DNA from 3 places in the Terribacillus aidingensis genome. Region 2 is predicted to be linked to each of the others. Evidence: riboswitches for the same ligand, from Rfam matches in the RefSeq annotation. Region 2 holds a riboswitch; each other region holds the start of a gene.
The links. Region 2 has a riboswitch for thiamine pyrophosphate ahead of thiT (energy-coupled thiamine transporter ThiT). Riboswitches for the same ligand answer to the same signal wherever they lie in the genome.
Positions count from the first base shown of each region.

Region 1: another riboswitch for thiamine pyrophosphate. It lies ahead of tenA (thiaminase II); the one in region 2 lies ahead of thiT (energy-coupled thiamine transporter ThiT).
Region 3: another riboswitch for thiamine pyrophosphate. It lies ahead of ABXS78_RS00950 (thiamine phosphate synthase); the one in region 2 lies ahead of thiT (energy-coupled thiamine transporter ThiT).

Region 1 is NZ_CP159996.1:346,928-357,849, reverse strand. It holds gene ABXS78_RS01980 (metalloregulator ArsR/SmtB family transcription factor) at 1-554, shown strand, start outside; gene ABXS78_RS01975 (MFS transporter) at 559-1,755, shown strand; gene ABXS78_RS01970 (S8 family peptidase) at 1,802-3,064, opposite strand; gene ABXS78_RS01965 (CopD family protein) at 3,308-4,363, opposite strand; gene ABXS78_RS01960 (copper resistance protein CopC) at 4,385-4,936, opposite strand; gene thiE (thiamine phosphate synthase) at 5,054-5,692, opposite strand; gene ABXS78_RS01950 (YckD family protein) at 5,877-6,191, shown strand; gene thiM (hydroxyethylthiazole kinase) at 6,231-7,031, opposite strand; gene thiD (bifunctional hydroxymethylpyrimidine kinase/phosphomethylpyrimidine kinase) at 7,015-7,851, opposite strand; gene tenA (thiaminase II) at 7,844-8,542, opposite strand; TPP riboswitch at 8,657-8,757, opposite strand; gene splB (spore photoproduct lyase) at 8,818-9,846, opposite strand; gene ABXS78_RS01925 (transcriptional regulator SplA domain-containing protein) at 9,839-10,084, opposite strand; gene ABXS78_RS01920 (methyl-accepting chemotaxis protein) at 10,273-10,922, opposite strand, start outside.
Region 2 is NZ_CP159996.1:1,242,700-1,253,621, forward strand. It holds gene ABXS78_RS06685 (NTTRR-F1 domain) at 1-1,353, shown strand, start outside; gene ABXS78_RS06690 (M3 family oligoendopeptidase) at 1,486-3,279, shown strand; gene ABXS78_RS06695 (peptide MFS transporter) at 3,488-4,861, opposite strand; TPP riboswitch at 5,071-5,170, shown strand; gene thiT (energy-coupled thiamine transporter ThiT) at 5,253-5,819, shown strand; gene ABXS78_RS06705 (general stress protein) at 5,854-6,204, opposite strand; gene ABXS78_RS06710 (hypothetical protein) at 6,397-6,753, shown strand; gene ABXS78_RS06715 (methyltransferase domain-containing protein) at 6,892-7,386, shown strand; gene ABXS78_RS06720 (NAD(P)/FAD-dependent oxidoreductase) at 7,419-8,768, opposite strand; gene ABXS78_RS06725 (YwpF family protein) at 8,916-9,326, shown strand; gene ABXS78_RS06730 (TrkH family potassium uptake protein) at 9,410-10,774, shown strand; partial or broken gene ABXS78_RS06735 (YjcZ family sporulation protein) at 10,821-10,901, opposite strand.
Region 3 is NZ_CP159996.1:157,051-166,535, forward strand. It holds gene ABXS78_RS00905 (MFS transporter) at 1-1,037, shown strand, start outside; gene ABXS78_RS00910 (putative quinol monooxygenase) at 1,102-1,416, shown strand; gene ABXS78_RS00915 (metallophosphoesterase family protein) at 1,445-2,209, opposite strand; gene ABXS78_RS00920 (hypothetical protein) at 2,281-2,748, shown strand; gene ABXS78_RS00925 (serine hydrolase domain-containing protein) at 2,752-3,771, shown strand; gene ABXS78_RS00930 (NUDIX hydrolase) at 3,768-4,259, shown strand; gene ABXS78_RS00935 (DinB family protein) at 4,256-4,798, shown strand; gene ABXS78_RS00940 (SDR family oxidoreductase) at 4,945-5,697, shown strand; gene ABXS78_RS00945 (SDR family oxidoreductase) at 5,723-6,505, shown strand; TPP riboswitch at 6,618-6,729, shown strand; gene ABXS78_RS00950 (thiamine phosphate synthase) at 6,830-7,447, shown strand; gene thiO (glycine oxidase ThiO) at 7,431-8,549, shown strand; gene thiS (sulfur carrier protein ThiS) at 8,546-8,749, shown strand; gene ABXS78_RS00965 (thiazole synthase) at 8,753-9,485, shown strand, end outside.

The sequences.
Region 1 (10,922 bases), 900 kb from region 2:
CCGTTATGAAGAAATGGTTCGAAGAAGTGATCAAACCGCAGGATAGGCTTTTACTGGGTATGCTGGAGCGAGACGTCGCAAATAAAGAACAAAAGCTGCCCGCAATGGATAAACTGACCTTCATACGCTGGGTGATAAATAGTACAAGCTACAAGCCAGATGATGCTATTGATACAATACTGTTTATTCCCCATTTCCACTACAGACCATGGACCATCAGTGCAGACCTGCCTGCTACAAAAGTTTTCTATTATCCCATCCATGCTAATAGCATCGATCCAGACAACAGATATAATCCGGATACGATGCTTGTAAGAAAGTACAAGGCATTGGGTGATGCAACCAGACTTAACTTGCTGAAACGATTGATGGAAGGTGAACAAACACTGCAGCAATTAGCAGAGCAGCTTCCCGTCGCAAAATCAACACTGCACCATCACTTGAAGATGCTCAAATCCGCCGGACTTATTGAGTCAGATAAACAGGCTTACTACGCAAATAAAGATAGTATTGCTTCCCTGGATCATGAACTGCGAACCTTTTTGGAAGAGTGATTACATGACTGTGCAGAAAATCACGCTAACCCATCCGCTATCACGCCTGATGATGAGCACCACAATGGCTTCTATGGCTGGACAAGTATACAGCATCCTGCTGCCTCTGCTAGTACTTGAGGTTACCTCTTCCACTATCGCCGTTACGATTGCAATAGCTGCAGAGCGGGCGACGATGCTCCTGCAGCCTCTTATCGGTCCTTTTCTCGACCGTACAAACTGGAAGCATGTCCTGCTGATTGCTGACCTTGCCCGCTTTCTCTGTTTTCTGCTACTGAGTGTATTCGCTCTAACAAACCAGATAAGTCTCCTGCTTGTCTGTATCATATCCATATGCATCGGCTTCGCCGGTCAATTCTACCAGGGTGCTCAATTTACTGCCATTCCATATCTAGTTGCCGATCGGCAGCTTCATTATGCCAATAGTCTGGAAAGCGCTCTTTTTCAGATTACCATTGTAATCGGACCGAGCATCGGTAGTGTCGTGCTTTTATTCTTTGGCATCCATTACAGCTTAGTAGCAGTAAGCGGACTTTCCTTATTCGCCGTTTGGTTAGTGCTCCTGCTTCCATACAAACAGCAAACGACCAGCTCTAAGACATTCTCCATTTCCAATTACATACACGAGCTGAAGGAAGGATTCATTTTCATTTATCAACAGAAAGAGATTTGGTACACCAACCTCATCTTACTAATTTCCAACTTCGGCATACAATTTCTCATTGTTTTGCTGGTCATCTATGTAAACCAACTCACAAAAGACCCTTTGCTGCTTGGCATTGTATTATCTTCTGGCGGAATTGGAGCTATTCTAGGTACATCTCTGGGTTTCTTTGCGGATCGGTTCTTTACATACAAACAAATATTATTCGCAGCTAAAGTAATTGGCGGTTTATCCATCATCTGCATCGGGCTGACAGAAACTATCTGGCTGGCAGCTTGCTTCAATATGGTTGGAACAGCGGCTGCCGGTGCCGTTAACCCGATCATTAAAACAATTCGGCAGCGCTATACTCCACGGCATTTACTAGGTCGCGTCCAATCCACATCCCGCTTCATTACGTTTACCTTACTCCCTGTTGCCTCTGTTTGCGCGGGTCTCCTATCTGAGTGGATCGGCATAGGAGCAACAATTGTAGTTGGAGGATGCATCGCTAGCATTTCTGGTCTTCTTGTATGGCAATTGCCTCAGAAGCTATAAAAAAGAAGGCTCCTCGTGAGGAGCCTTCTTCATTCATTTCTAAAGATTATTGAACACGAGGGAAACCGAAACCGGAGGCATAATCATCGCCTCTGGCAGCACCATAGCCGCCAAGGATATCGTTGGAACGCGCACGTGACTGCAATGTCTGTCTCACTTGGGAGCTGCTCAGGCTAGTGTTCTCGGACCAGATTTTTGCTGCCAGACCAGAGATATGCGGTGTTGCCATGGATGTACCAGTCAATGATGCGTACGTGTTTCCTGGATAAGTGGAAAGAATCGCTGATCCCGGTGCAGCTACTTCCACATCACCTGTCTGGATGACATAATCGCCATCTGTACGACTGTAGCCTCGGGAGGAGGAATCAGCAACTCGGTATGTCCCGTTTTGCTGACGGTTCTCCAGGTTGGCAACTGCAACAGCTTCCGGCAGTGCAGCAGGATAGCCGATGGAGCCTTCATATGGTCCAGAGTTACCAGTTGCTGCAATGACTAATGCACCCCTGCTGTTCGCATAACGAACTGCGCTGGAGATAAGAGAATCTTGTCCGCCGCCAAGCGACATGCTGATAACTACTTTCTCACCACGGTTTGCTCCGTCATCGGCAGCTTTCCGGATTCCATTTGCGATGTCATCGGAATAACCGCGACCATCATCACCAAGTACTTTATATGCCCATAGATCTGCTTCCGGTGCTACACCGAAGATACCTGAACCATTACCGCCATTGGCAAGCGCAGAACCGGAGACGTGGGTACCATGTCCATCACGATCGACACAAGTACCGTTCACTTGTCCGCTGGACGTTTGGGTAAAGTCGACACACTGCTCAACATTGGCAGCAAGGTCAGGGTGATTGACAGATGTACCAGTATCAAGAACAGCGATATTGATATTGTTTCCGCCACTTGTTCTAGTTATCGATGGATTATTATAGATTGCTTGAATTCCCCATGGTGTACGATCAGATACCGCTTGTGCTGATACATCCCGTTTCTCGGACACTTCCTGCTTCGTATATACACTTACTTCGGTTACTTCCAAAGCATTATCAGCTTTTAGCTCCTTGAGCTCTTTTTCAGATACCTCAGTAGTAAACCCTTCCTTACCGAAACTGTTGCGAACGCCATGCTCTTCCTTGACCTTGTCTGTAGCCTGGGTGGAAAACACACCGTCCTTCTGCTTTACGAGAACGCGAACTTCCTCATTCTTTGCCGTTTCATCAGGAGCAGCTGATGCTTGCAACGGCTGGAATACAGATAACCCTATCATTGCGACAGCAGCGACACTTGCCAGTTTTCTTTTCATTCGATCACCTCGCTAGATTTTATAGTCACTGAAGTGGAGACCGACCCTCTGTCCTTCTAGACTCTCAGAAACTATTACAGTAAATCTAGCATAGGCTAACTTGGAAATGTATTGGGAAAACAGACGACAGCAGCGCACAAAAAAAGACATTATTCCAATTTCTATTTCCTTTTCGCTGCAGAATGTTTGCCTAGCGGAAACTTTCTGTGATCAAAGGTGGAATAATGCCGTTATATGCACCTATTAAAATTGCAAACTAGTCATTATGGCAGTGTACAAAAGTGCCGAAGCAGCGAATGCGGCCGCCAAGGCGAAGCTTGCTGCAGCTCTTTTTTTGAAAAGATAGACGATACTAGTCAAAATTAGGCCAAATCCGATGAAGCAAATAATCCCAAACACACCCCAATGCCAGGTTGCGACACTTTCAGCTGTCACACTAGGAAAAATGCTGCCAAATATCGGAGCAGCACCCTCATTGCTTAATGTCGCTGGAATATCGGCGGGTGTGGCAGAAGTGCCAAGTATCGCTGTGCAAATGAATACAATCGCCAGCAGGATTGCTTCGGCTCGGATCCAATTAAGCGGACGAAATGCAGGATCACGGTGAGCTTTACGTGCAAGAATGCCATTAATGACAGCAAATACAAGTACTGGAATGAATACGATATGTTTCAAGAACAGCATTTGTCCATATGTCAGCATCAACGCATTTCCGTAGTTTCGAATATCCATAGCGAAAAGCATGACGGTTATGCCGCTAGCCATTACCAGCATGACCAGCAAAATGGCGAATGGCGTAAACCATTTCAAGAAACTTTCCCAACTGAATTGTTCTGATGCATAAAAACATACATGAATCAGTACACCGACCCAAAAAACAGCAGCACCCAAATGGATGAAATGAGCAAAAGCACCGATCAACCCACCCTCTGTTGCTGTATGGCTGCCATACGCACTAAGAAATAGCATGCCAAGGAACAGGATAAGCGTGAGAAGAGGAAATTTGTTGAAATAAATCAGCAGCCAGACAAAGATAGCCAGAACGAAGATACCGATCCAGACTCTTCCAGCTGTAAATTGGAAAAATACTTGGCTCAATGCCTGCCCATATCCATTCTGTGCACCTATCAGAGAAACGAGATTGATAACAGGACCGCTCGTGACTAGCGCCGCAGAAGCAGCAGCGGCTAATACGTCACTTCGCGGTGTCCGGATTGCTGCTTCTTCCTTGCGTACAAACTGGAAAACAAGATGACCAGCGAGAAAAGAAAAAGCGATATACGACAGTAATTCTAACAATGGAACGAGAATCACGGTGAGTTAGTCCCTTTTACGATAAGTGAAGAACAAAACAGCGGCACAAAGTAAGACGATAATCACCAATCCCGTTATGATAAAACCTGAATCGGAATCTTCTTCTTCATGCGATTTCTCTGCAGCTGTTTGCTCCTGTTCGTTCACTTGTGTATTTTGTTCATTTTGATCTTCCGATTCCTGTTCGCTACTTTCCCCATTGGAGGTCAGACCTTCTGCTGTAAAGGAAACTGTATTACCAACTTCATGTCCATCAGCTGAAATCACCTTATAGCTGAACTCATAATCCCCATCAATCATTTCCTCTGCTAATGGGACGGTAACAGTCGTCCCATCGACGGCTGCAGAATCAGTGGCTAGTGCTTGTCCGTTGACTGTCACTATTGTCTCTACTACATCCTCCACATCCGAATTGAATGTCAGAGTGAAGACATCCATACTCTCTGTCACTATATCACCTTGTCCTGGATCCGATGCCGTCAGTACTGCATGAGCGGACACAGTCTGCGGCAGCATATATAAGAACAATGCCAGCAAGACCAACATTGACTTCTTCATATTTACCACTCCAATTTTCAAATGTCTCTTTCATCGTATAAGAGAATATAGATAGCGTATAGAACGAATTGTGACCAAATACTTACATTTTAATTCCACAAAATAAAAAAGATGCACTCACTTGTGCACCTTTTCCATCTTCAGCTCATTTACTGCCTGCTGGATATCAGCCGCTTTGGTTAGGACAGAAATGAAAGAGATACCATCCGCTCCGGCTTGCCGTACAGCCTCGGCGTTCTTCTGATTAATCCCCCCGATCGCGACCATCGGAAAGTCACCAACTTGTTTCCGAATCTCACGCAGTCCCGTCAGTCCAATCGGGAATTTGGCATCAATCTTAGTGCGAGTAGCGGCAATTGGCCCGACACCGATGTAGTGGGCTCCATCCTCAATTGCTTTTTTAGCTTCTTCGGCATTTTGAGCACTCACACCAATAATGAAATGCTCTGGGCAGCGCGCCTTTACTTGCTGCATCGCTTCGTCCGTTTGTCCGATATGCACGCCATCTGCACCAATCGCAATCGCAAGATCCACATCGTCATTAACAATGAAAGGAACGCTATGTGCCCTGCACCTTGCCTGAAGTCGTTCAGCCAGCTGTCTCTTCTCCTGTCCAGTCCTAGCCCCTTCCCCTTTTTCACGTAACTGGAACATGGTAATTCCAGCTTCAAGCGCCTGTTCCAGTATGTCCTCCGGGTCCTTATCCTGGCAGTTTTGACTGCCCATGATGAAATATAGCTCCAATTCTTCTTTCATGTGTATTACTCCTTTTCCAATTAAGACATTCCACATCCCCATTATGTGTTGAACATGTTCCCATTCCTCAGGTCAAAAATTCCTTTCTCCCAAATTAGGAAAAAGTGTGGAAGATGGATAGCAATCCCAAAACTGCGTAAAGTAAGCCCAAGCTTTGAACAAGGAGATGATAAAATTGAAATGGATGAAAGCCGGGGCTGTAGTAATCGCTCTATGCTTCGGATTGGTCATATCCAATCCAGCTGCCGGTTTTGCGGCTGACAAAGCTGTCGCTGATGTACTGACAGAAGAGCAGAAGCAAGAAATAGCAGCTTTGCAAAAACAGGCATTAGAGCAGGAAAAACAAATCATTGAGAAGTACGTTGAATATGGTGTTTTCTCTGAAGAGAAAGCAGATCAAATCGAGAAGCATTTGGATCAAAGGTTTAAACAATTAGAGCAGGATGGTTTCATTCCGAAACCGCACAGGCATGGCCCTCATCCTCATCCAGAAAAATGATATCCAACAATCAGCAGCCACACGCTGCTGATTGTTCCTTTATGTTTTCACTTCGAATTGTTCCACCTTCTCCGAATCAATCGCCTGATCTTCTAACAAATAAAGCTGATCAAGAAAAGCAATCTGAAAGCTGCCTGGAGCGTTTACTGTCTTAGCCGCTTTCTCTGCTGCAATACCATAAAAGGCAAGAGCACCGATGCAAGCTTTCAGTACGTTGTCAGCTACTCCTGCACATGCCGCTATAACGGCACCTAGCAAGCAGCCAGACCCTGTTATTTTACTTAGCATCTCATGCCCATTAGCTACACTATACGTATGGTTCCCATCTGAAAGGATATCTATTTTACTGGTTGCAATCACAATAGCATCCAATTCCCTGGCCAGCTGCTGCACAATTCTTGGTGAAATACCATCATCGGATCCATCTACACCTTTCACTTTGACAGATGTTCCGCCTAGGACGGATATTTCACCTGCATTACCGCGAATAACAGTGACATCCACCTCCGCCAATATGCGGCGGGCCGTCTCTGTTCTGTACGCTGTGGCACCTACTCCGACGGGATCAAAAATTACTGGTATTCCGAGCCTATTCGCTTCTTTTCCGGCTAGGATCATTGCTTCCACATCTGCTGCGGCAAGTGTGCCGATATTTAATAGCAGCGCCTGTGCATGCTGGACCATCTGCGCGGCTTCTTCCTTTGCTGATGCCATCACAGGAGAAGCTCCGAGTGCGATCAAACCATTCGCCGTAAAGTTAATGACAACCTGATTGGTAATGCAGTGAATCAATGGATTTCTCTCCCGGACTTGCTTTATCACATCAGTATACTTCATCATGCTGTTCCTCCTGGACTGGCACACCTTGCAGACGGTACCCCCAATGATTTGTCGGACCATTCCCTTTTCCAAGCTGAAGCGAATACGAAATCGCATCTGTTACAAAATCCTTACCGATCCGGACTGCTTCTTGCAGAGATTTCCCTTTAGCCAGTTCTGCGGTTATTGCTGCAGAATACGTGCATCCCGTCCCGTGCGTGTGCTTCGTCTGTATACGTTCTGCTGTGTAGACTGTGAAGCTATTTCCGTCGTAGAGCCAGTCTGACGCAGATGCTCCTTCCATATGACCGCCTTTCATCAGGACAGCTTTTGCCCCATATTCCTGGACAATCATTTTCGCTGCGGTTTTTACGCTATTTTCATCTTCGATACGAATACCCGTGAGTTCCTCTGCTTCCGGTATATTCGGTGTAATTAGGGCAGCGAGTGGAACAAGATGTTTCTTCAATGCATCTCTGGAATTCTCTCCCATGAGTGCATGTCCGCTTTTAGCATACATGACAGGATCCATGACATAGGCAGTCTTTGATTTAATCAAAACAGCAGCGACGCAGCGCATCATCTCTTCTGATGCAATCATCCCCGTTTTTACAGCAGATGGGGTGATATCAGAGAATACTGATTCCAGCTGCTGTTCAAGAAATTCTACTGGAACATGATGCACTGCCTGTACTCCTATCGTATTTTGGGCAACGAGGGAGGTGACAATGCTCATTCCGTATACTTCAAGCTCCTGGAAAGTTTTCAAGTCAGCCTGAATTCCAGCCCCTCCCGAAGGGTCTGTTCCTGCAATTGTCAAAGCGCTCTTTATATCAGGCATGAATGGACGCCCCTTTCAATGGGATCATCCAGTCTTGCTGTGTGGCTGCCATCTCCCAAAAATTATACTCCAGCATACAGCTCTTAAGAAAAGCTTTCCTTGCACGTTCCTTTGCAGCTGCACCCGCTGTCTCGGCCCACTTGTCCAGTCGCTTGCTAAGTTCTGACGTCACATCCGGCATACAATCTTCCCGGCTGGCATAAAACTGAATCCACTCCAGGAATGGATTGGAATCATCCGGTGCCTTTGTTTCGATAATATGTGCCGCCAGCGCTTGATACGTCCATGGGCAAGGAAGTAGCGCCGCCATCAGCTCCCCTATATCTCCTTGTACGGCACTGTTCATCATGTGTGAAATATAATGGTCAGCAGCAGGCGGTGGTGTCATCCTCTGCAGATCCTCGTATTGCACACCAGCTACCTTGCAGAAGACGTTATGCGGATGAATCTCGCTGTGCAGGACAAAATGAATTTGGGACTGATAAAATTCCATCTCTTCTCGGGTTTCGCATTTACTGACTGCCAAACCGTAAATACGGGCAAATGCTGTCAAATACTCATAGTCAGCTTTCACATAATGGATCAATGCCTCACGCGGCACATATCCACTCGCAACTCCTTCTACGAAAGGATGTGCATAGATTGCTTCGAATACCGGGTTTGCTTCTTCTCTCAATTGTGCAGAAAACATGTTTTTCTCCTCCTATGGAGAAAGCCCCGTCGGAAGGGTGATTGGCGCCGGCCATATAAAAAAGCCGCTCCAGAAGTATGGAGCGACTCGTATAGTCAAGTGTGCAGAAAATACACGAATCCGGCTCCACTTCCCTACGCTGGTGTTAACCAGATCAGGTTCAAAGGGATAAAGATCACTCTTATCTCAGCCAAATGGCACCCCTAGTGGACTTCCTCGAAATTTAATTGTCCTCTTAACTATCACATGCACAGATACGATTGTCAACCGATGAATCAAGTGAAATATTCAATCCTGGATTGCGGGAACATTTTATAGATTGTGCTTCCTATGACATCCTTAATTTCTTCTTGCTCTTCATTTTGGTAGACGTATTTTCCGATACCATAGCGCCCCCATTTATATTTCCGTTTGCTTTCATCCAGCTCAAGCTTCGACATCGGATAATTTTTCTCGATAACGCGCTTTGCCGGCTTCGTGAATCGATGCTGGATCAATTCGAATGTCAGGTTCTTTTTTGCATGTTCAGGCAAAGCTGCTTCCAGATGCTCGAGCATTTCCGGATAGCCCTTCTGCCAGCCGTCATGCAAATAAATCGGAGCTACGATGAATCCAAGCGGATACCCGGCCTCGGCTACTTTCACCGCAGCTTCGATTCGATCCTTCAAACGGGAAGTTCCTGGCTCAAAATATTTGATCACATAATCATCATTGATGCTGAAGCGGAATCGCGTTCGTCCTTGATGGTCAGCGTCCAGCAAATGATCCACATGGGCGAATTTCGTTACAAATCGCAGTTGTCCGTGCTTGGACCGACCGAAATATTCAATCGCATGTTTCAGCGTATGCGTCAGATGGTCGATACCAACGATATCTGACGTACAGGAAGCCTCAAACCGTGTTTCTTCCGGGGCTCTTTCCTGCATGTACTGCTCTGCCGCATCAAATATTTCATCCGTATTCACATACGTACGGATATAAGGTTTGGATCCCATCGTCGTTTGCAGGTAACAATAATGGCAATGCCCCATGCAGCCTGTCGCAAATGGAATAGCGTATTCTGCTGAAGGTTTCGATGTATCGAATTTCAGGGTTTTCCGCACGCCGACGACAAGCGTTGATTTGGCAGTTCGGTACTTCTGGAAATCATTATCACCAGGCAGGTTACGAACCTGATTATGGGAAGTTGTCTCGCGTATTTCTACACCCATGTCCCTGAATTTATTCCGCAGCTTCACGCCGAGCGGATACTCTAATGCCCTAGGTTCTATATACACAAGCTGCGGTACAAATGGCTTAACCATAATAGCCTCCATCGGCTAAGCCAAAAGCGGATACATATGCTTCTTCCGCCTCTCCGAGATCCTGATAAACCGCCACCTCATCATTGAGTGGATAATAGGTTTCATACACAAACAAAGCCAGTTCCCCTGGCTTTTCCGGGTTATGGACGACCGCAGCCTCTTGTATATTGGCTACTCCCTGTGCATGGGGGTTGCGGATAATTACATAGACGATTTCTCCTGCTTGAAAAGCATCCATTACATTGCCTCCTTTGTACATACTGCGACTAGTATGCGCAGTTCGGTTACAAACAATGTAAAAAAATGAACCCTTTTCCAGGAAGTATCCGTCTACTTCTTAGAGGAGGGTTCATATGAAATGGATGATATATGTTTTTCTATTATTAATCTTATCCTTTATCGGTTACTATCTGCTAACCAATTAACTTACACACGGAAACGAGCAATAGCGGTTTGAAGTTCCTCTGCCATAAATGCAAGAGAACTGGATGATGCCGCAATTTCCTGCATGGCAGCCAGCTGCTGTTCTGTTGCAGCTGACACACTTTCGGTTGAAGCTGCTCCTTCTTCTGCGACCTCGTTCACATCCCCAAGTGACATATTGACTGAATCTGTACCAGCAATCATACCTTCCAGAGCAACTCTCACCTCTTTGAATTCATCCACCAGACCTGCTACCGCAGTTTCAATCTGAAGGAAAGAACCGCCCGCTTGATCCACAACTCGTGTACCAGCTTGTACTTCGTCCGCTGCATGCTGCATCAGATCGATTGTTTTAGTCGTATCCTGGTGGATAAAGTCAACCAAAGCAGCAATTTGTCCTGCTGCTCCCTTCGTTTCCTCAGCTAACTTGCGCACCTCATCTGCGACTACCGCAAATCCCTTTCCATGCTCTCCAGCCTGCGCTGCCTCGATAGTGGCATTCAGCGCAAGAAGATTGGTCTGTGCGGAGATATCCGTGATAACGCTCGTAATATCACTGATTTCCCGGGACCGTTTGTTCAAACTGTCGATCGACGCAGAAAGCTCCTGCACATGGGAAGTGATTGTTTCCATCTGTTCATTTACATCCTTGA
Region 2 (10,922 bases):
CCGACAGGGCTCACCGGAGTAACGGGAGAAACCGGCTCGACAGGAATCACTGGAGTAACGGGAGAAACCGGACCGACAGGGATCACCGGAGTAACGGGAGAAACTGGATCTACAGGAATTACCGGAGTAACAGGAGAAACCGGAGCAACAGGGCTTACCGGGGTAACGGGAGAAACCGGAGCAACAGGACTTACTGGAGTAACGGGAGAAACCGGACCGACAGGGATTACCGGTGTTACCGGAGAAACCGGCTCGACTGGGATTACAGGAGTGACAGGAGAAACCGGCTCGACAGGACTTACTGGAGTAACGGGAGAAACCGGAGCAACAGGAATCACCGGAGTAACGGGAGAAACCGGCTCGACAGGGCTCACTGGAGTAACAGGGGAAACCGGATCGACAGGTATTACTGGAGTAACGGGAGAAACCGGATCAACCGGGATTACTGGAGTTCCGGGGGAAACTGGTTCGACAGGGCTTACCGGAGTAACAGGTGAGACTGGGTCAACAGGACTCACCGGAGTGACAGGACCTACTGGAGTTACCGGAGAAACTGGAACAACAGGACCTGCAGGATTTACCGGTCCAACGGGAGCAGCGGGAGCGACAGGAATAACAGGCCCTGCAGGAATAACTGGTCCAACGGGAGCAGCGGGAGCGACAGGAATAACAGGCCCTGCAGGAATAACTGGTCCAACGGGAGCAGCAGGATCGACAGGAACAACAGGCCCTGCAGGAATTACCGGTCCAACGGGAGCAGCGGGAGCGACAGGAATAACAGGCCCTGCAGGAATAACTGGTCCAACGGGAGTAGTAGGATCGACAGGAACAACAGGCCCCGCAGGAATAACAGGACCTACAGGAGTAGCAGGTGCAACCGGAGTTACTGGTCCGACCGGTTTAACCGGGACCACTGGAATTACCGGACCAACAGGCTCCACAGGTAGTGCGCTGCCTTCTGTTAGCGCTCTTGCAGCAAACCAGGTAACCACAGCTATTGCTATTCCTCTTAATACCGATACGGTAGTTAATACGATTACTCCGGCAGTAGTGGCGGGTAACAATGTGAAATTAGATTTTAATGTACAAATTGCTGTAGTAACCACTGCCAACTGGTCAGTTACTATAACTGCTACACTCCGAAGAGATGGAACTACTCTGAATCAGGTAAGCATTGGTCGAACTGGTACACTAGCAGGGACATATCGTATCTTGCTACCTAATACGTTTGTAGACGTGGTACCAACCACTGAAACAGCGACCTATACAGTAAGCATTACTGTTGTGCCAGGTACAAATATTACATCTGCCGCGGCTGAGACGCGTAATCTGAACGGTACACGCTTTGTTTAATAGAATCAAGACCATAGCATCTAAAGCTATGGTCTTGATTTTTATTGCAATGCCGAAAAATAGCGAACAATAAAACTTTTCAGTCAATAACTCGGAGCGTATAATAGAAAGGTAGTTTAAGGAGGTATACATATGACAAATAAATATGGACAAACATGGGATCTAGATGCAATTTTCCCTGGTGGCAGTAATTCAGCCGCGCTAACGGAATTCGCAGATAAAGCGGATCAAGCTTTACAAGATTGGAAACAGGCTTTGGAAGCCTTCCAAGTTCCTGATCAGGCTGAAGATACTGCTGGCTTGGTAAGTATCGTAGCGGAGTGGGAAACTTCTGCTAAACATGTATTCGAGGTTGTTGCATTCGTTGAATGTCTCGTTGCACAGGATGTTACAGACAAAAAAGCAAAGCAATGGTCTGGGAAGAAAGATGAACTTATGGCTGCCTACAGCGGAACGCTTACTGGTGTAGATCAAGTTATTACACAAGTGCCGCAGCAGACGTGGGAACAGATGCTTGAGCAGCCGGAATTGATAGATTATGCATTTGTGCTTGATGAGCGCAGAAAAGAGGCTGCTGAGAAGCTGTCGCCTGAACAGGAAGTATTGCTGAATGATTTGGCGATTGATGGCTACCATGGCTGGGGAGGTATGTACGATACGATTGTCGGCAGCATTCAGGTACCATTGGAAATCGATGGAGAAGAGAAATCCTATTCTGTTGGTCAGGCTGCCAATAAATTGGATGCTCCAGATCGCCAAGTAAGGCAGCATGTATTTGCTAGAATGCAGGAAGCTTGGACAGAAAAAGAAGATTTCTTTGCTGAAACGCTTAATCATCTAGCAGGTTTCCGTCTTCAGACATACAAGCATCGAAAATGGGACAGTGTGCTGAAAGAGCCGTTGGCTTATAACCGTATGTCTCAAGAAACACTGGATGCTATGTGGGGAGCGATCACGGATGAGAAGGATTCATTCGTCAAATACCTGCAGCGCAAAGCGGAAATCCTCGGTCTGGAAAAATTGAGCTGGTATGATATTGATGCACCGCTCTCCTCTGCGACAAAGCATGTATCATATGACGAAGCTGCTGACTTCATCGTGAAGAATTTCCGGAAATATAGCAGCCAAATGGCAGATTTCTCCCAGCAAGCATTCGAAAAGCGTTGGATTGAAGCAGAAGACCGCAATAGCAAACGCCCCGGTGGCTTTTGTACCAGCTTCCCAGACAAAAAGGAAAGCCGGATTTTTATGACATTCAGTGGTACTGCTTCCAATGTATCTACGCTAGCGCATGAGTTAGGTCATGCTTATCACAGCTACGCAATGAATGATGTGGAACAGTTGAACCAGGAATATGCAATGAACGTGGCTGAGACAGCTTCGACATTGGCTGAATTGATTGTTTCCGATGCTGCAGTAAGAGAAGCAGCGACGAAAGAAGAGAAAATCGCATTGATCGAGGAGAAGATTCAGCGCAGTATTGCTTTCTTCATGAATATCCATGCGCGATTCTTGTTTGAGACGAGATTCTATGAAGAACGTAAAAGCGGATTAGTATCCGCTGCTCGATTGCGCGAGTTGATGGTTGATGCTCAGAAAGAAGCATATAATGACCAGCTTGATGAATACGATCCAACATTCTGGGCGTCCAAGTTGCATTTCTACGCGACTGACGTACCGTTTTATAATTTCCCGTACACATTCGGGTTCTTGTTTAGTACTGGTATATACGCAAAAGCAGCAGAAAACCCGCAAGACTTTGAGCGTTCCTACAATGCTTTGCTTGAGGACACTGGCCGGATGACGGTAGAAGACTTGGCGATGAAGCATTTGCAGGAAGACTTAACAGATAAGGCTTTCTGGCTTAAAGCTATCGAAGTTTGTAAGCAGGATATTGAGGAATTCTTGAGACTGACTGCTGAATAATTAAGAAAAGACCACTTACTGAAGTGGTCTTTTTTCATGAAAGTTCGTTGAAGTTAAACTGTCCTTATCAGCATGCACCATCCAGAACTGTTTGACGGAACTTCTGAATAAGCTTGGAACTCAGAACAGTTCGCAAGCTGTTTACATAGGGAAAGAAAGAGAATACATATAAAAAACACAGTTCCTTGGAGGAACTGTGTTTTTTGGATTAGTCACGCGCATCCAACATGGATTGCAGTTTTTTGGAGACTGCTAGCAGGATCAAACCTACTACGATAGCGACTGCACCAATTATACTGAAGATCTCGACATAACCAAGTGATTCTGTCAATGCAGCAAGCTGTCCAGCGATAAGGCTGGCAATACCAGTTGCGGCCATCCAGACACCCATCAATAGAGAAGCGATTTTCACTGGTGCTACTCGACTTACCATCGATAGCCCAACGGGTGACAGACATAGTTCACCTAACGTATGGAACAGATAAGTGAAGACGATGAATAGAATATTAGCTCTGTGAACGATATTCCCTTCGTCACTGCCTGTATAAAGCACTGCTGGTACTAAAATCATAAACCCTAATCCCAAAAGAATCATACCCATGGACATTTTCGTCGTTGTGCGCAAATCACCGCGTTTTGATTTACTAAGTTTCAACCAAATAGCAGATATGATTGGTGCAAGGAGGACAATGAACAATGGATTCACAGATTGGAACCAGGAAACAGGTATCGTATAACCGCCAATACTTCGATCAATAAAATCTCTCGTATATAGTGTTAAGGAAGTACCAGCTTGTTCGAAGCCAGCCCAGAAGAAGATGATGAATACAGCTAGAATCAGTACTGCACCTGTCCGCTTCTTATCAGCAGCTGTCATTTTTGCTGGAACGCTTCCCGCAGCTATATTAGTACGTGCAGGTTTTGTGCCAATATCACCTAAATAACGCTTACCTAACAAGCTAAAGATCAACTGACCGATAACCATACCAATAGAAGATGCCAAGAATGCCCATTTGAAGCCAAAGTGTTCAATTCCAGCAGCATCAGTTGTATGGAATAGATCCTCAGCAAGGAATCCTGCAATTAGAGGAGAGAAGAATGCACCGATGTTGATACCCATGTAGAAGATGGTAAATGCAGCATCTTTACGTTTATCCATCGGATGATACAACTCACCAACATGTGTTGAGATATTCGGTTTGAAAAAGCCGTTACCAATTATTAGGAACAACATACCAATATATAATCCCCACTGATTGTTGAATAGGAATATTGTGAAATCTCCGATCGCCATTGTTACGCCACCAATAGTGATAGCGGTACGTAGGCCGATATACTTGTCAGTCAAGTAACCGCCAATAATTGGCGTAAAGTATATAATTCCTGTGTACAAACCATAAATTAATGCAGCTTGCTGCGTATTCATGCCCAATCCGCCGCTTATTGCTGCAGCAGTTAAGTAAAGCATTAAAACTGCACGCATACCATAGTAGCTATATCTTTCCCACATTTCGGTGAAGAAGAGAAGATACAATCCCTTTGGATGCTTCTTCCCTTGTGGGATTGTAGCTGGTGTATCCATTTTAAATCCTCCCTTTTTAAAGAACATTGTCCATTATACGTCATAGTTTTTCTCGAATTCAAACAATTTCGTTAGATGAAGTAAAAGTAATAAAATTGCTAAAATTTGCACTTGGGTAATATTTCACTTATAGGAAATATTATTAATTATTGCTAACGATGTCATTTTTCTATATAATAGATGGACAACAGAAAACAAAACGGTACAAAAAAGCCTGCAGGGGGAGCCATTTCGGCTGAGATGGACGTATGTCCAGACCCTTCGAACCTGTGAGTTAGCACTCGCGTAGGGATGTAGCTTCTTTGATGGGGAAACAATGCACATTGGGCCATCGGAAGGATCCCGCTGCAGCATTGTTTTTTTGTTGCATTCTTTATTAGGGGAGAAAAATATGCAATCAAGAAGCAGGGTTTTATTTTTAGTAGAGGTGGCAATATTCGCCGCACTTGCATTCGTATTGGACTTATTTTCATTTAAAGCATGGGCGCAGGGAGGGAGTATCTCCTTGCAGATAGTACCAATTTTCTTAATGGCATTCCGGTGGGGATGGAAAGGCGGACTTACAACAGGATTAGTAGTCGGGCTGCTGCAATTAGTTACCGGTCCTTATATAATACATGTTGTCCAAGGTTTTATGGACTATCCTCTAGCCTTCACTCTAGTTGGGCTGGCAGCTGTCACAGCTGGATCCGCTCGTAAGGCTGCAAAAGAAAATAACCGCACAAAGCTTGTAGGAATGTTGATCATCGGAACATTGATTGGCAGTATAGGTCGGTTTGCAGCACATTTTGTAGGTGGAATGGTCTTCTTCGGATCTGCAGCTGCACCAGGACAAACTGTTTGGGCGTACTCGCTCATATACAATGGCTCTTACCTGCTGCCAAGCTTTATAGCTAGTATTATAGTTATTCTCATTCTCGTTTTGGCTCAGCCAAAACTTATCTTACCGAAAAAATAAGAAAAGGCACTGTCTCATGACAGTGCCTTTTCATTTAGATAAGCAAGCCTTCGACGTTATCTGTTTCAGTTACAATCAAAAAGATTTTACCTTCATCAAGATCCTCTTCAAAATCCTCGGCTTCTTCTTGGGAAAAACCGATTTCTTTCAATTTTGCACGAAGTTCATCGCCTTGTTTACTGAACATGCTGCCAACAGCACTTTTAGCTCCCATCTCGGATAATCCAATCGTGTTGGCATCCACTTTACTGGATACACGTTTTGTTCTGTCATCATCATGTGACAATACATAGATGTTATCTTTGTTTACGCCTTTTGTGCTTAAAAGTTGAATGTCTTCTTGCAGCTTTTCATCGTTCGTGTACTCTTTTAAATATGGTTTCATGTTGAATTCTCCTTTTTTAGCTAATTTGATGTACTAAATGTCTACCCGCTGGCTAGAAAATAAAACCAACAATAATAATTGCAAATAATCAATATAGTATGTCTATTGTCTGATATTCGGCTTACAGACGCTGTGGGTTGTGATAAACTGAATGTAAATCGAAGTTTCCAGTCCTGGTGAGGAGGAAACAATATGGCAGATATCATTGATTTGGACCAATTTAAGACTAAAAAATGCTTATGTCAGGTTGCCAAAATGAAAGGTATTGAATACGAAATATATTTGACTGTCGTTAAATATGTGGACAAGCATACAGAGAATCTACTTCCTGAGTATGCTTTTAAAACGACAGATTCCGATCTGTATAAGATATTCAATGGGAATCGCGAACTTTTTTTGAAAAGTTATTATGACTTGCTGCGTTATTGGGATATCCCGCTGATTGATGCTGAAAATCCTGCCAATATGGAATTTGAACGCTTTCCTAAAATAGGAGATCTATGTGCTTTTATTGACCGAAAAGTTCAAACTGATAAATATACGTGTTGAAAGGACAGCTGGATGTTTCAGCTGTCCTTTTTAAATGAAGGATAGAAAATGTTAATCCGTGAGAGCATAGGGGAGATACGTTTAGCTTTGTATTATAAGGGCAATACAGAACTAATTGATTCAAAAGGAGAGAGTCATATGGTGAATAAGACAACAGAAGTTTCCGCAGCAGAAGTGCTAGAGCTATTGGAAATAGAGGGCGGAGAAAAAGTGATAGTTTTCGGTGCTGGTAATGGTAATTTGGTTATTCCTATTGCTCATAAAACAAAGGATCGCGTTACAGCTCTTGAGAAAGATGAAACTTTATTGGAAGAGTTAGCACTTCGTGCAGAAGAAGAGACACTAACGAATATCGACCGGATGCCGAGTGGATTAGACAGGCTTCTTAATTTCCCCGACGCTTCCTTTCAACGTGGACTTGCAGCATTCGTGCTGGATAGCTTAGATGAACCAGAGCAGGCAGCGGCGGAAATGTACAGAGTGACTATTGAAAAAGGTATTATGATAGCGCTCGGCTACAGTAGAGATCACAGCGCAGATCTGCTTGCAGACAAATTGAAGAAGGCAGGGTTTGAAGTATCTCAAGGGGACTTAAATGAAGAAGTATATTATGTGAAAGCTTATAAAGCATGAGAAAACCGCCAAATGTGGCGGTTTTTTATTTATTATTGAAGCATGCTTGGGATATCGCTCTCTGCAGTCGGATAAGCCCAAAGCAAGGATTGCAGCATTTGTACAGGTGCTTCCATTTCAATTGCCAAAGTGAAAACATTAATCAAGTGTTGAGCATGGGCAGCAAATATATGTGCACCGACGATAACCTGTTTTTCCTTGTCCAAAATGATCTTGCTGAATCCTTCCTCCAGCCTCGTTATCTTGTTTGTAAAGAAAGAGCTCAAATCTTGTTCTATGACAGTATATTTGTCCAGTGCTTTTGCCGCCTCGTCAGCTGAAATGCCAACTGAAGCAATTCCGGGAATCGTATAAACAATGGAAGGTTGAACATGATTGAATTCATCTTGTTGTTTCCCTTCCAGCATGTGATGAATAGCACGGCTTCCAGCTTCTGAAGCCAACGGTGTAAGAGGTAGCTTTCCATCATCTGCACAATCACCTGCAGCGTAAATATGCGGTGCAGATATACTCTGCTGATTTTTATCTACTTTGATGCCTTTCTTGCTATAGGAAATGGAAGTCTGATCTAATCCCATTTCTAACACATTCGGTGTTCGGCCAGCGCCGTGAATTACAATATCAGCAGATATCTTTTCCGTTTGGTTTCCGCAACGCACGGAAACGATGAATTTGTTTCCTTGTTTTTCAACAGATTCCAGTTCGGTATTCGTCCTAATATCGATACCGAGTTTTTTGCTGTAAGCGACCAAATGGTTGACGACATCTTCGTCGAATCCTTTCAATGGACGTTCCCCGCGTTGAATGAGTGTTACTTTTCTATTGAAGCGTGCAGCAATATGTGCGAATTCAAAACTGATATATCCTCCACCGATCAGCACCAATTCCTGAGGAAGCTCATGAAGTTCGAAAAAAGCATCGCTTGAAACTAGGTGTTCAAATCCATCTACGGGAAGTTTAGCAGGGGAAGCTCCCGAAGCGATTAGAATATAAGAAGCCTGTAGTTTCTCTCCGTTAACCTGTACAGTATGGTCATCGATGAATTGTGCGTGTCCTTGGTACACCTCAATGCCGTCATTTTTGAATTCCTCGGCTGTCAATTTAGGAATAGGTTCCGTGAACGTCTCCTTGTGTTCGCGAAGCTTGCTCCAATCGAGCTGTGCATTTCCAGTCAAACCATAATTCTTCATCCGATCAAAAGCATCCTGGATGCTGACAGTTTCTATCAGCACTTTCTTCGGATCACATCCCCATTGAGGACATGTACCGCCAAATGGCTTATCATCAATAACGGCCACAGTCCAGCCCTTTTTTCGGGCTGCTGAAGCCGTGCTGTGGCCACTAACGCCAGATCCTATTACAATCAAATCCAGTTTATGCATAGTATCATCCTTCCTGGCAATATCCTAATTCTGTACCCTGGCACTACGTATAGAAAACATCCGTTGCAGACAATACATACGGATTGGAAAAGTTCTGATAAGATAGAGAAAAAGACATAATTGGACATGTTAAAAGGAGAGGTATCTGTGAAAACATTCAAACTGGTAGAGCTTACTCTATATCCGACAGATCAAGGTTCTTTAAAAGGGAAAGAAATGAAACTATCCGAAGGTTTAATCATCAATAAGGAAGAGGATAACGAATGGGTGCTGGAAGCGGTACTGGGAAAAAAAGATTTGGAAAGTGTACAAGTATTGTCTGAAAACCGTAAAGTACTGCTTGCCCAGGTCCGAATTACGAAACCAGAAAACCGTCCAGCTATGTTCCTTGTCCAAGTACAGGAAGTGAATGATTTAGGTGAAGAAGGAAATGTAATCATGAAGGGCACGCTGGCGAGGGAAGAAAAAATGGAACTGTTCGCTTCTATTAAAAGGATGCGGGAAGAAGGAATGGAAGAGGAAGAGATATTGAAAAGCGGAGCCGGAACGACAGAGTGAGCGCGCTTGAAAATGCGAGCTATTCTCTATCATGCCTGCTATAATAGACTACATTTGAAACGTGCATTTAAAGGAGTTCTTGTATGCGTACTTATGACCCGCGTTGGCGATGGCTGAATAACATTTCGCCAACCAGATTGATCATCTTATTCTATTTAGCGGCAGTAGTGATTTCTACCTGCTTACTGGCTTTGCCGGTGGCTCATAAACAAGGAACAAATATTTCCTTCGTTGACGTAGTATTTACGGCTGTCAGCGCCATCAGCGTGACCGGACTTGCTTCTGTTCCGATACATGAATATTTCAACACAACAGGCATCATTTTGATTGCTTTCACGATGCAGCTGGGCGGAATTGGCGTCATGACACTAGGAACATTTGTATGGCTGCTGTTCGGTAAGAAAATCGGTTTCAAGGAACGGAGACTGATCATGGTTGATCAGAATCAGGTATCGTTTCGTGGAGCAGTTAATCTTATGAGGCAAATTCTGGTTGTTGTCCTGACAATAGAATTGATTGGATTCCTAGTTTTAGGTACTTATTATCTGCAGTATTTCCCAACGGCAGGTGAAGCTTATTTTCAAGGGCTTTTTGCTTCAATAAGCGCTACGACAAACGGAGGCTTCGATATAACCGGACAGTCACTCATTCCGTTTCGGCATGATTACTTTGTGCAATTCGTACATATGCTGCTTATCGTTCTGGGTGCAATCGGTTTTCCAGTCCTGATCGAGGTGAAGCAGTATATGTTTGCTTCGAAGGATGAGCGCGCTTTTATCCGATTTTCCTTGTTCGCGAAGCTGACAACAATCACTTTCATGGTACTTATTTTTGCTGGTGCAATCATTATTGCATTGCTTGATTCCAGGAACTTCTTCGTCGGGAAATCCTGGCATGAAGTATTGTTTTACTCGCTTTTCCAATCGGTGACCACACGAAGCGGAGGGCTTGCAACAATGGATATCGCGCAGCTGACTGAACAGAATCAGCTGTTCATGTCTGCGCTAATGTTTGTCGGGGCTTCCCCAAGCAGCGCAGGAGGAGGTATCCGTACTACCACCTTGGCATTAGTGGTCATTGCGCTTTACCACTTTGCCAGAGGGAACAAACAAATTACGGTCCTCCGGCGGGAGATTCACCCGGAGGATTTATTCAAAGCAATCAACGTGACGATCTTCGGAATGATTTTAGTATTCACCTCAGCTGTGATTCTTGCCTCCATTGAGCCTTTTTCGCTTACTGAAGTGCTATTTGAAGTATGTAGTGCATTCGGAACGGTCGGCTTAAGTCTCGGTATAACACCGGAGTTGAGTGATGCAAGTAAAATTGTTTTGATGCTGCTCATGTTTCTTGGGAGAGTCGGCATCCTGACATTCTTGTATTCCTTGCAGCGGAATTCGCAAACAGCGAACTTCCACTATCCGAAAGAACGTATCATTATCGGTTAATGAAAAAAAGACGGCATCCTAAGATGCCGTCTTTCTTCTGTTTGAATTAGCAGTAGAATGCTGCACCAACAATAATCAACAAGATGAAAAGTACAACGATCAAAGCAAAACCGTTGCCGCAACCTCCGCCGTAGCCGCCACCGTAGCC
Region 3 (9,485 bases), 1.1 Mb from region 2:
TTATTACAGTGTTCGCTTTGGTCTATGCAGTGTCAGGTCCGATTTTATATACGATGACTGCAAATATTGAACGAAAGAAGCTTTTGCTTTTGACGTTAGGTGTATTTGTACTGGGGAACGTCATCACATACGTGAGTCCGTCCTTCCTCTTTGTCATGATTGCTCGAGTCCTCACTGCCATGAGTACAGCATTAATCATTGTTCTTTCTTTGACGATCGCAGCGAAAATCGTCAAGCAGCAGCATCGTGCTAAAGCAATTGGGCTCATTTATATGGGGATCAGTTCCTCGCTCGTACTTGGGGTACCGATTGGTATCATCATCAGTGATGCATTCGGCTGGAGAATGTTGTTTTTGTTCATAGGATTAATGGCTTTGCTTTCCATGATATTAATCGCATTTACGCTCGATCGTATTGAGGTAGAACAAGTGCAATCCTTGAAATCGCAGCTGAAAGCACTGCGTAATAAAAAGATGCTGACAGCACATTTGACGATGCTGTTCCTGCTTGCAGGTCATTATACGATTTACGCTTATTTCACGCCTTTCCTTGAATCGGAGTTAGGTCTGAATACGCAATGGATTAGTATTTGCTACTTTATTTTCGGTATCGCAGCTGTTGGTGGAGGAGCCTTTGGAGGCAGTCTGGCAGATAAATTTGGATCCAAAGTGAGTATCATCCTAGTAGTGGCATCATTTGTAATTATTTTATTCCTGCTTCCATTCTCTACAGTTTCCTTCCCATTATTCCTTGTGGTGATGGTAATCTGGGGTGCATTAAGCTGGAGTCTGGCACCGCCGCTGCAGAACTATATCATTGAATCGGATGCAGAGACAGCTGGGATACACCAGAGCTTCAACAATTCAGCGCTGCAGATAGGTATTTCATTAGGTTCGTTAGTAGGCGGTCTTGTCAATGGTGCTACATCCTCGATGCAGACGACAGCGCATGTCGGAAGTCTGTTAGTAATCTTATCGCTTGCTTTTGCAGTTTGGTCATTCCGAAGTGTAAATAAGTCGGCTTTACGTTCCAGATAGAGGTGTTCGTATAGGTCGTGTCGAATCTTCCCTTCAGACTGTTTCTTGCGAAAGGATGAACTGAATGGAGAAATTCGGCTTGTACGGGAGATTTCTAGTCCATAAAGATAATAGAGAAGAATTGAGTTCGATACTGCTGGATGCAGCGGAGGCTATGGGGCATATAGATGGCTGTGAAATATATCAGGTCAGTGTGTCTCATGATGAGCCGCAAGCAGTATATGTATACGAAGTATGGAAGGATGAAGCAGCTCATCAAGCCTCACTTGCTTTAGATGCGACACAAACATTAATCCGACGGGCAAAGCCTCTTATAACAGGAATGGAACGTATCAATACCCTGCAAACGCTCGGAGGGAAAGGTCTTCCTACTACATGAAAAGCGGACAATCAGTTGTCCGCTTTTTTTATTTCTGCAGCTGTCCTCCATGAAAGATTTTCAGAATGATAGCCCATTCTGGCACTTCTAATCTTTCATATCCTCTTAAATAAGCTCTGTTGTCATAAGGTACTTCTATTACGGTTGTTCTAATATCTTCTTCTATCTCTGCAATTGCATAAGGTGCGATCGGTTTTGGCTGGCAGCCGAGAGAGCCTGGATTCAGAAAGATTTTTCGATCGTTACGAAAATGATGAAGTGGGTGATGATGACCAAAACAAATGAGTTCTGTATCCTTTTGTTCCTGAAACAGCATCTCTAGATTTTCAAGAGAAGGTGCAACAATACGAGAGAAAGGATCCTCGCTTATGTGGGCATTCACTTTATCTGGGTGGATATGGTAGTGCGTGAACAAAACGGCATGCCCCTTGATATGCTGATTGATTTGGCGTGGCTGCTTATGAAGTATGTCAAGGTAACCTGGATCAGTTCGGTCGGCAATCCACTGGTGATGTGCTCTTTCGTTCTTGTGGCTTTCGGGGTAAGTCTCCTGTCTGCTTAGTGCCAGCACAGCTTCATCATGATTTCCGGTAATGATTGATATGTCATCTCTGCCAAATAAAAGCTCCAGTACACGATCAGTTTCATAACCGATCGCCAGCATATCACCGAGGCAGTATATGTGCTCGACATCTCCACGCTTGTCTATATCTCCTAGCACAGCCTGCAGTGCAGCAAGGTTTCCGTGTATATCTGTCAGGACAGCAATGCGCATACAATCAGCCCCATTCATACTTTTTATATCCTTCATATATTTCCAATTATGGTAACATGGTTTGTGAGTGGAGAATAGGGGTTGATTGCATGAGTGTGAAAGGAATGATTGTTGGAGCTGCATTCAGTATCACAGCTGCTGTACTTTGTACCTTTATTTTTGTGATTGTTGTTAGTACCTCTCTTCTAATGGCCGCCCCCTCGATAATGTATATCGGGGTATTTCTTCAGGTCGTTGTGCCCTTTCTGATGGTTTTCAGTATTGCTGGAGCACAATTCAAAAGAATTGAACGGGTCAGTGAAGGGGTTAAATGGGCTATCAGCAGCATCATGGCTTTTATTGTGGTCGCCTATGCCGGTACGATTGGTTCCCTGACGACTCATATGGTCGTGTGGGGAAATAAACTGGAAAACTTAGCGGTCGGCGATATTATTGTGTGGGGTTTCATCTACGGGTTTCTGCTGCTGCCGTTGGCGGCACCGGTCGGTCGATGGCTGATCCTTTTACTAGTAGACTGCTGTAAGTTTTTTGAAGATTCTAAAGAGAGAGGTGTTTGAAGTATGAGCGGATTAGAGAGTAAATTGGAAAAGGTAGCAGAGGAAGTGGATTTCTCAGGTGTGGCATATGTTGTAGAAGAAAATCAAGAAAGCTTTTTCTTCCAAAATGGCTATGCCAATAAGCAAGATAAGCTAGCATTTGATAAGCAAACAAGGTTTGGAATAGCTTCTGGAGCAAAGATCTTCACAGCTGTGGCGATTGCCAAGCTAGTGGACCAAGGACGACTGGATTTCCAGACCAAGTTAATAGATTGTCTCCCGGTAGCATTTCCGCATTTTCATAAGGACGTAACAATTCACCAGCTGCTGACGCATACGTCTGGTATACCGGATTATTTTGATGAAGAAGAAATGGATGACTTTGAGGAGCTGTGGCAAACGTTGCCGATGTATCGAGTAAGATCGGGTGCGGATTTTCTGCCATTGTTCCAAGATAAGAAGATGATGTTTTTGCCTGGTGAACGGTTCCATTATAACAACGCTGCTTTCATCGTGTTGGGATTAGTGATAGAAGAACTTGCTAAAGAACCATTTACGGTTTTTGTCCAAAAGCATATCTTTGAAGCCGCTGGAATGACAGAGGCTGGATATTTTACATTTGATAAACTGCCAGGGAATACAGCAATTGGTTATATCAAGGAAGATGATGAGTATCGTTCCAATATTTATGCGTTACCAGTAAGGGGCGGTGCAGATGGCGGGGTGTATGTGAGTGTTACTGATATGGCGCGTTTTTGGGATGCACTGACTCAGTATAAACTGCTGAACGCAGAACTTACCGAGGCGCTGCTGAAGCCGTATGTCCAAGTCGATGAGGAGACATCATACGGATATGGGATATGGATAAAAAAAGAGGAGGGAAAAATCAAAAAGTATTATGTTGTCGGCTTTGATCCGGGCGTGAGTTTCCATTCTGCTTATTATCCAGAGACGGGAAGAAAGATAGTGGTACCTTCAAACCATGGAACTGGCCCGTATTACATAGTTCAAGCAATCGAAGAATCGGAGGAAAGAAGCAAATGACACAGGACTTGACCATCGATTTAGGTGAACAGATGCTGAATTGCCGGACAGCAGGCATTATTGTAAAAGATAATCATGTGCTGCTGCACAAGAACAAGAAAGATCCGTTTTGGACACTAATTGGCGGACGTATTCAGTTAGGAGAAGATTCAGGACAGGCTGTAAAAAGGGAATTCGAAGAGGAACTCGGCATTCCTGTAAGGGCAGAGCGGCTGTTATGTTCAGTGGAGAATTTCTTCACCTACAAAGGTCAGCCCTATCATGAATATAGTTTTATTTATCTAATACAGGGTGTTGAAAACAGGCTGTGCGGAATAGGAGAAGTCATATCACCAGAAGGAGGAGAGTTCCATTATGAATGGATTCCCTTAGAAAAAATCGGGGAGCTTTCGATTAAACCTGATTTCCTAGGTGAGAAGCTAGTCAACTTGCCATCTGCACCAGTGCATCTGATTCATAAAGAAAAGATATCTGTGGAAGCAAAATGAAAAGCAGCTATATGCAGGAACATTTTGAGACTATATATCTGCAAAGGAGAAGGTTTGAGGAAAATATCCGTAAATACAGCAATAGAGAATGGATGAGGCCTCAACCAGACAAATGGTCTATCGGAGAAACATATTACCATCTTTATTTGCTGCTAAAACGATTCAGGCAGCTAAATAAAGTTTATATCCCTGTTAGTAAACCATTCTCTGTATTTAAGAAGCGAGCTAGCTACCAAACGAAGATAGAAGATATCTATAGAGCATACCGGGAAAAACACGGTAAACCGATGAAAGCACCTTCCATTCTGCTGCCGCCAAAAGGGATAGAGAGCAAGGTGAAATTTGATCAGCTAAAGCATGATCTTCATAAGGAAACAATTCTGCTCAAAATCATGGTCTCTGAAATAGATAATGCTATTGCCGGACATATCCGCTATCCTGACCCACTCGCGCATTACCCCAACTTAATCCAAAGTGTGCAGTTGATAGGGATTCATGAGCAGCACCATTTTCGCCTCTGTCAGAAATATTACCTTTAGATTTAGTGAACATACTAATTGTATATGTTCAATAAAAGTTTTAGCACAGTTGCAAATAGCTTGCTGTATCTTCTTCAAAGGTGTAAGCTCTTACATATGAAGTAGGTAAATTAACCTATTTATACATATTGAAGGGAGCTTTGCTTATGAATGAGCAGAAAGTAGCAGTCATCACAGGAGGCGGCAGTGGTCTTGGACAAGCAGCAGCATTGCGACTGGCAGAAGAAGGTATCGCAATCAGTGTCGTTGACGTTTCTGAGGCAGCCGGTAAAGAGACGGTTCGCTTAATAGAAGAGAAAGGGTCAAAAGCTATTTTCATCAAATCGGATGTAAGCAAGGCAGAAGAAGTGAAACATTATGTAGATAAAACGGTCGAGGCATTTGGTACTATCGATATGTTCTATAATAATGCAGGTATTTCTGGTCCTGGCGTAAAATTCGTGGATAATACGATTGAGCAAATCGATATGGTATTAGGAATTAATCTAAACGGCGCCCTTTACGGGTTGAAATATGTATTGGAAGTAATGCTTGCTAATGGCGGCGGGCGAATTGTCAACACGTCATCCACAGCAGGTGTTGTAGGACAAGCCACAGTTGGTACATATTCAGCTACGAAGCATGCAATGGTTGGGATTACGAAAACGTTGGCTGCTGAGTATGCCGAGCAAGGCATTGTAGTAAATGCAATTGCTCCAGGTACGACAGAAACGCCAATGGTTCGAGAATACAAGGAAAAGAATCCTGATGCATTCAAAAATGCGACAGAACCGATTCCGCAGAAGCGCCTTGGCCAGCCGGAGGAAGTAGCAGAGCTTGTCACATTCCTATTGACTGGTAAAGCACCTTATATTAATGGTGTAGTTGTACCGATCGATGGCGGATTTACTGCAATTTAACAGAATCAGAAAAGGAGAGATTTCGATGAAACGTTTTGACGATAAAGTAGTATTGATTACAGGTGGGGGTTCTGGATTAGGACGCGCAGCAGCTTTGCAAGTAGCAAAAGAAGGTGCAAAGCTTTCTCTTGTTGATTTGAGTGAAAAAGGTATGGAAGAAACGAAGCAGGAAATATTGGCTGTAGCCCCTGAAGCAGATGTTCTTACGATTGTGGCAAACTGTGCAAATGAGCCGGAAGTTGAGGCGTATGTAAAACAAACAATTGATCAATTTGGTAAGATCGATAGTTTCTTTAACAACGCTGGTGTGGAAGGAACGCAAAATCTGACAGAAGAGTATCCTGTAGACGAATTCGAACGCGTTGTGAACATCAACTTGAATGGCGTATTCTACGGCATGCGCCACGTATTGAAAGTAATGAAGGAGCAGGGCTATGGTTCTGTAGTAAATACAGCATCTGTAGGTGGTATCCGCGGAATCGGCAACCAGTCCGGTTATGCAGCAAGTAAGCATGGTGTAGTAGGTCTTACGAAAAACTCCGGTATCGAATACGGACAATTCGGTGTGAGCATCAAAGCCATTGCTCCAGGTGCCATCATGACTCCAATGGTTGAAGGATCCCTTCGTCAGCTTGGCGGAGATAACTGGGAAGAAGCGGGCAAGGAATTTGTCAGCGTTAACCCAATGAAACGCTTTGGTAAGCCGGAAGAAGTCGGTTATCTTGTTGCATTCCTTCTTTCCGATCAAGCAAACTTCATCAATGCTACTGTTGTACCAATTGATGGCGGACAATCTTATAAGTACTGAGTCAGGCGCAGAAAAGACCATCTGGATAAAACCAGATGGTCTTTTCTTTTTTGTAATCAGAATCTTGCATAAAATGCTATTTATGTTACGATGTGGGTAAATTCATAATAAGTTTTCACACTAGGGGATCCCTTCATAAGGGCTGAGATGAAGAGTAGTGACTCTTTAAACCCTCAAAACCTGAACAGGTTCGGACCTGCGTAGGAAAGTGTAGACACTCGGGTTTACATGCTCTTTTGTATGTATTCATTCGCAAGTTTCACACCACTTTCCTTTGGGGAGTGGTGTTTTTTGCATGTCCGGCCTGTTCGTATTCAGGAGGTGATGGCAATCAAATTGATGGCAGTAACTGATGATGCATATGAGGCAGCAGATTTAAGACGTATCTTGATGGAGATACACCCTTATGTCGACCATGTGCAGATCAGGGAGAAACGTAAGCCTGCTGGTACAGTGTATCAGCTTTGTAAGGAGCTTTTGGCCGAAGGGCTGCCAGCACACAAGCTTTGGCTTAATGACCGAGTGGATATAGCTTTGCTGCTTGGCTTGAAGCAAGTGCATATACCAGGTCATGGTCTTCCACCGGAAGAATTGAAAAAGCTGTATCCTGATTTGCGGATTGGTGCGCCTGTCCATTCGTTTGAAGAAGCAATACAGGCGGAGTCTGTCGGGGTGGCATACGCGCTGTATGGGCATTGTTTTCCGACAGCTAGTAAGAAGGGGAAATCACCGCAGCCATTAGCCAATTTAGGGTATATCCGTCAGAATACCCACATTCCGTTATACGCAATAGGAGGAATTGATGTGGAGCGATTGGCTTTTTTGAAAGCGTTTGAATTAGATGGGGTTGCTGTTATGAGTAGTATCTTTTCTGCTGCAAACCCGCTTGATGCCGTGAAGAAATTAAGGGAGGAGTGTCTGCGTCTTGAAGAGATCCACTGAAGTAGCAATTGTTGGAGGAGGTATCATCGGCAGTGCAATCGCTTATTATTTAGCGAAAGCAGGCCATCAAGTCGATTTGCTGGAAGCAGGCCAAGTCGGATCAGGCTCGACGCAAGCAGCAGCTGGTATGCTAGGTGCCCATTCAGAATATAAGGAATTCGGTGCTTCCCTTTATCCCTTTGCCCGTACTAGTCAAAGGCTCTATGAACAGGCAGAAGAGGATATTCGCTCTCTGACAGGGATAGACATGGAACGTCGCCCAGGTGGTTTATTACAGCTTGTTTTTACAGAAGAAGAAACATTGAACTCTCCGTTCTCTTCGTTGGAAGGAGTAACATGGCTGGATCGTGCAACTGTGTTAAAGAAAGTACCTGGTCTGTCAGAAGCGGTTTCAGGCGCTCTTCATATGGCAGAAGATGTGCATGTCACACCTTCAATTGCCTGCAAAGGATTCCATACAGCTGCCCGTATGCTAGGTGCCCGGATTAACGCTTATACCCGGGTCGATGAGATTGTGAAGGAATCCGCTCATTATCGGTTACGGACTTCCAAGGGAGAATGGCAAGCGGATCGTGTGGTGATTGCCAGCGGAGTTTGGAGTAATGCTCTGCTCCAGCGTTCAGGGTTGGGGACGCCGATTTTTCCAGTGAAGGGTGAGTGCATTGCTGTTACGAATACGCAAACTCCTCTTACATGCAGTTTATTCCATGATCAGCATTATATTGTTCCGCGTAACAACAATGAGCTGATCATAGGTGCAACAAAGGTCAAGAATGATTGGAGCACTGAGCCCACGCTTGGAGGATTACAGACTATCATGGAGAAAGTGAGAAGGATGCTGCCAGAGGTTGATAAAATGCCGTTCCTCAGAAGCTGGGCAGGTCTCAGACCTCAGACATACGATGGCAAGCCGCTGATTGGTGAGCATCCAGAAATGAATGGCTTGTATATCGCTGCTGGCCATCAGCGCAATGGCATTCTGCTTGCCCCAGCTACGGGCAAGATGATTTGTGATTTGATAAGCAGCAATGAAGTTCTGGAAGAATGGAAGGAAGCATTTCGTGTCGATAGATTGAACACTGGCGAGGAGGTATTGATGTGAATATTCAGCTGAATGGCAGGCAGCAGGAATTATCTGCTGATATCAAGACTATAGCTCAGCTGTTAGCATCACTTTCCCTGGAGAAAAGGATTGTGATTGTCGAACTGAACAAAGAGATCATTAATAAAGCTTCATATGCAGATCAGCCGATTAGAAATGGCGATAAAGTCGAGCTGATTCATTTTGTAGGAGGAGGATGAAGAATGTTACAGATTGCAGATAAGACATTTGCTTCCCGCTTATTATTGGGAACAGGCAAATACCCGTCATTTGAGGTACAGGTAGAGGCGGTCGATATTTCGAAGGCAGAGATACTGACATTTGCTGTGAGGCGGATGGATATCTTTGAGCCATCTCAGCCAAATTTCCTGGAACAGCTGGATCTGGAAAAGTACTCTTTACTTCCGAATACAGCAGGGGCAAAGACAGCAGAAGAGGCTGTTCGTATTGCCAAACTGGCTAAAGCTTCGGGTTTATGCGATATGGTGAAGGTGGAAGTGATTGGCTGTGACCGGACATTGCTTCCTGATCCAGTTGAGACACTGCGGGCATCTGAAATGCTGTTGGAGGAGGGCTTCATTGTCCTGCCTTACACGTCGGATGATGTTGTATTGGCCAAGCGGCTCGTGGATCTGGGAGTACATGCGATTATGCCAGGTGCATCGCCAATTGGTTCGGGAAAAGGTATCATCAATCCTTTCAACCTGCGTATGATCATTGAACAGAGCAGTGTACCGGTCATTGTTGATGCTGGTATTGGTTCTCCTAAAGATGCTGCGTATGCAATGGAGCTCGGGGCTGATGGTGTCTTGTTGAATACAGCTGTGTCCGGAGCTGCAGACCCTGTTCGAATGGCATATGCGATGAAGCTGGCTATTGAAGCAGGTCGTTTAGGTTTTGAAGCAGGAAGAATTCCTGAAAAAAATTACGCAGTAG